DNA from 2 places in the Aminobacter sp. BA135 genome. Region 1 is predicted to be linked to the other one. Evidence: predicted binding sites of a transcription regulator. Region 1 holds the regulator's gene; the other holds the start of a gene.
What was found. The regulator LexA, encoded in region 1, represses DNA repair genes until DNA is damaged. The targets are predictions, from matches to a motif close to TGTTCNNNNTGTGTTCNG.
Positions count from the first base shown of each region.

Region 2: SLT36_RS06135 (helicase-related protein) is a predicted target of LexA. The motif match lies at 1,470-1,487, and genes of this name have one in related genera.

Region 1 is NZ_CP139572.1:3,094,084-3,096,556, forward strand. It holds gene SLT36_RS15025 (ComEC/Rec2 family competence protein) at 1-543, shown strand, start outside; gene lexA (transcriptional repressor LexA) at 668-1,384, opposite strand; gene SLT36_RS15035 (molybdopterin molybdotransferase MoeA) at 1,490-2,473, opposite strand, start outside.
Region 2 is NZ_CP139572.1:1,256,623-1,259,095, reverse strand. It holds gene SLT36_RS06135 (helicase-related protein) at 1-1,354, opposite strand, end outside; gene aqpZ (aquaporin Z) at 2,096-2,473, shown strand, end outside.

The DNA of each region.
Region 1 (2,473 bases):
GCGGCGAATGCAACGAACGGGACTGTCCGTATGCCCAGCGAGACCGGCTCACAGCCAGCAGCCGAGGCAGATGTCGCCGGTACGATACCCGGCAAACCAGTATCTGGAGAGCTAAACGCCGCCGGCGCGGACGCCTTCGTATGTGACAGCGGGCTGTGCACGGTTCAGCAATCGGAGGGTGCACGGATCGTTCATGCGGCGAATGCGAGCGCCGCTGCACGAGCCTGCGACAACGCGGATCTCATCGTCGTCGACGATGCCACGGCAAGCGACGTCTGCCCCGGCGTGACCGTGCTCACCAAACGCGAGCTGGCGCGCCTTGGCAGTGCGTCGATATTCATCACAGCCGAGGCGGTTGGCATAGATCAGGCGGTCGAGATACGCCACGCTGTGGCGGAACCGTACCGCCCGTGGCATGCGCAGCGCCAATTTTCGCGCGAGGCGAGGGGCCTGCCACCCTACAAGCGAACGGAGATGCCCCCGAAGACACCTGCCGGGGCAACCAAGGCGCACCCAAAAGCGCCGACTGCGGCCACACGGTGAGTCCGAGATCTGTACCCGCCGTCGCAGAGCCGTCAGATACGGCACGATAGCAACAGGGCAGGTCCGGCTTATACAGATTGCAGCAGTATGGACAGGCCGAGGTGGCGGAACGCAGCCCCGGCAATCAATAGCGGCGGATCAGGCCGACAAGCTTGCCCTGCACCTTGACCCTGTCGGGTCCGAAGATGCGGGTTTCATAGGCCGGATTGGCGGCCTCAAGAGCGATCGAGGCACCCTTGCGGCGGAAACGCTTGAGCGTCGCTTCTTCGTCGTCGACGAGGGCGACGATGATCTCACCGGGATTGGCCGTGGTCGAGCTGCGGATGACCACAGTGTCGCCGTCGAAGATGCCGGCCTCGATCATCGAGTCGCCCTTGACCTCGAGCGCGTAATGCTCGCCGCCCATGATCATGTCTGGCGGCACCGAAATCGAATGCGTCTTGTGCTGGATGGCGTCGATAGGCACACCGGCAGCGATGCGTCCCATGACGGGAATGGCAACCGCCGAAGCAACATCGTCGTCATTGCCGGCCGACATGCTGCGTGACGGCTCGGGTTTGCGGCCGAGGCTACCCTCGATGACGCTGGGCGAGAACTTCTTCGCTGCGTTGAGGCCAGGCGCGATCGAATCGGGCAGGCGCAGCACTTCAAGCGCGCGCGCCCGGTTGGGCAGGCGTCTGATGAAGCCGCGTTCTTCGAGCGCCGTGATCAGGCGATGGATGCCGGACTTGGAGGCGAGGTCGAGTGCTTCCTTCATCTCGTCGAAGGACGGCGGAATACCCGCTTCCTTCAGCCGCTCGTGGATGAATAGCAAAAGCTCGTGTTGTTTGCGCGTCAGCATCGCCACCCCCGAGGAATCAGAAGAAAAACAAACCCAGAACAAACACTATCTGTTCCAGTTGTGTTCCGCAACTGTTGATATTTCGTGAAGGGTGGAAGGTGCTGCTCAGCGCAACATCATCACCTGGCAGGCGCTGCCGGCTTCGACTGCAGGCGCGAAGGGCACCCGCACGATGGCGCAGTTGGCGTCGGCCAGCGTGCGCAGCATCGAAGAGTCCTGGATCAGGTAGGGTGTGACGACGAGACCCTCAGCGGTCTCGCGCGCAATCGCGCGGACAAAGTCCTGGCGCAGGTCGTTGGCCGCCATTGCCATGTCGAGAATGCCGTTGCGCATATCGGGCGAATAAGGGCGGCCGCCAAGCTTCGCCAGCAGAGGTTTCAGGAAAATCTGCGAGCAGATCAGGCTGGCGACCGGATTGCCCGGCAGGCCGACGCAGCGGCTGTCGCCGAGCCGGCCGAACATCAGCGGCTTGCCCGGGCGCATCGCGATCTTCCAGAAGTTGAGATCCATGCCGAGATCGGTCAGGACACGGTGAACGAGGTCGTGGTCGCCGACCGAAGCGCCGCCCAGCGTGACGATCACATCGGCGTCGGCGGCGAGCGCCTTGGCGACCAGTGCGGAGATTGCCTCGGTGCGGTCGGCGGCGATGCCGAGATTGAGCACGCGCGCGCCAACCGACTGAACGATCGCCGCGACGCCATAGGCGTTGGAGGCGATGATCTGGTCGGGCCCGGGATTGCTGCCCGGCGGCAACAGCTCGTCGCCGGTGGCGATGATGGCGACCAGGGGCGCCCGCAGCACTTCGACGCTGGGATGATTGGCAGCTGCGATCAGCGAGAGCGCAGCCGGGTCGAGCACACGTCCTGCATCAAGGATGAGGTCACCCTGCTTGAAGTCGAGGCCCCTGGCGCGGATGTTACGGCCAGCAAGCGTTGGCTCGAGCACCGCGATCTCGCCATTGCCGATATCGCGAACGTTTTCCTGAATGACGACGGTATCCGCGCCCTCAGGCACCGGTGCGCCGGTGAAGATGCGGACGCACTCGCCCGCCCCGACGGTGCCCGTGAACTGCTTGCCGGCGGGTGCCTG
Region 2 (2,473 bases), 1.8 Mb from region 1:
CCGGATCGGCAAGCCAGCCAGGGCGGTTTGAGACAAAAGTCCAGGTCCGGATCTGTGCGATCCGGTGGGAGAGCGTGTCGATGTCGCCTTCGGTGGAATCGGCGCGGCGCACCTGTTCGGCCATGTAGTTTTCGTCGACATGACCGTTGCGGGCGAGATCGTCATACATCGACGCAATGAGGTCGGCGTGCTGGGCAGGCGCAATCCTGCGATAGTCGGGCAGCGCGCAGGTCTCCCACAACAGGGCGACACGTTCGCGACCGGTGGCGAGCGAGCGGATGTTTTCGTCACGCGACAGGTGTTCGAGCGCCTGGGCGTCGACCGCGGGCAGCGCCCGCGTCAGGCCTTCGACGGGCGCCACCGTGTCGATCGAGCGCTTGAGCGTGTCGAGGCTTGTGAAGTCGAACGAAGCGGTGCGCCACTGCAGCACCTTCACCGGCTCGAAATCGTGCCCCTCGATCTTCTCGATCAGTTCCTCGTCGAACGGATCCACCTGGCCGGTGACGCCAAAGGTGCCGTCGCGGAGATGACGGCCGGCACGGCCGGCGATCTGGCCAAGCTCGGCAGCGGTCAGCTGGCGATACTGGTAGCCATCGAACTTGCGGTTCTGGGCAAAGGCAACGTGGTCGACATCGAGATTGAGGCCCATGCCGATGGCATCGGTGGCAATCAGGTAGTCGACGTCGCCGGACTGGTAGAGTTCGACCTGGGCGTTGCGGGTGCGTGGGCTGAGCGCGCCGAGCACGACGGCAGCGCCGCCCTGCTGACGGCGGATGAGCTCGGCGATGCCATAGACCTCATCGGCCGAAAAGGCGACGATGGCCGAGCGGCGCGGCAGCCGCGTCAGCTTCTTGGAGCCGGCATAGGCAAGATGCGACAGGCGCGGCCGGGTGACCACCGACACGCCCTTCAACAGCTTCTGCAGGATGCCGTGCATGGTGGCAGCACCCAGCAGCAGCGTTTCCTGCCTGCCTCGCAGGTGCAGGATGCGGTCGGTAAAGATATGGCCGCGCTCGAGATCGCCGGCGAGCTGTACCTCGTCGATGGCGACGAAGGCGGCATCGGTCTGACGCGGCATCGCCTCGACGGTGCAGACGGAATACTTGGCACCGGCCGGCAGGATCTTCTCCTCGCCGGTCACCAGCGCGACCTTATGGGCACCAACCTTCTCGCAGAGCCGACCATAGACCTCGCGGGCAAGCAGCCTGAGCGGCAGGCCGATGATGCCGCTTTCATGCGCGACCATGCGCTCGATGGCGAGATGCGTCTTGCCGGTGTTGGTCGGCCCGAGGACCGCTGTCACATCGCGACCCGACACGATCAGGGGGTCATTCTGCTTGGAGTGAACATTCATTCTAAGGAACTGCCCTCGGCGCCGGGCCCACCCGGCGTTGCGCCGCTTTCACGACGACTGGACACATAGGGATTTGCGAGACGAAGCGAAAGCGGAATGTTCCAAATTTAAGAGTTGGAACGAGTCTGGAACGAATCAGCGACGAATCACTGACTCCGGCAGATTCAGGTTTTGTTCACCCCAACATATAGATTTCGTGCTGGCAAGTCGCACCACATGCAGATTCTCTAAAGTGGCCCGTTTCATGCTTTAGCCCACTGCTGTTAACCTTTGCCGACCAAGCGCCGGAACGCTTTGGCAAACCCGACGCAAAATAATGATTTTGTTGATGTTTCCTATCTCCGGGTTAACGCTGGAATCGTCGACGAGCGGCATTTCGTTAAGATTTGAACCAAATGCGGAACGAACAGGCGACGAATCACTGATAGGACAAGTTTCCTGATTTGTTCACCGCTAGATGTTGTGTCTTCCCCAACGTCTCCACCGATTATCCACCGTGGAGTCACAGGCTTGTCCACAACAGGCTCCCGGGCGCGTTAATCTTTGCGTGCCAAAGCGGCACACCGCTGGTCCGACGAAAATATCTGTGATTGCATTACGTTAAGGGAACCACACCCGTTGAATGCGGCAGCGAGGCATGTCTCCATCCGCATGTTGAGTCTGCGCGGCGGGGATTGCCCAGGCGGGGCCTCCGGAAAATGCGGCGCACCACGCAGGCGCACGACATCTGGAGGGAAGATCATGAGCAAACGTCTATTCGCCGAGTTCCTCGGCACATTCTGGCTTGTCTTTGGTGGTTGCGGCAGTGCGGTGCTTGCGGCTGCGTTTCCCGAACTCGGCATCGGCTTTGCCGGCGTAGCCCTGGCATTCGGCCTGACCGTGCTGACCATGGCCTATGCCGTCGGCGGCATCTCGGGCGGCCACTTCAACCCCGCAGTCTCTGTCGGCCTGATGATGGCCGGTCGCTTCGAAGCCAAGAACCTGGTACCTTATGTCATCGCCCAGCTTGTCGGCGCCATCGTCGCCTCGACGGTGCTCTACCTCATCGTCAGCGGTAAGGCCGACTTTGCCGGTATCGGCGGCTTCGCGACCAACGGCTATGGCGACGCTTCACCCGGC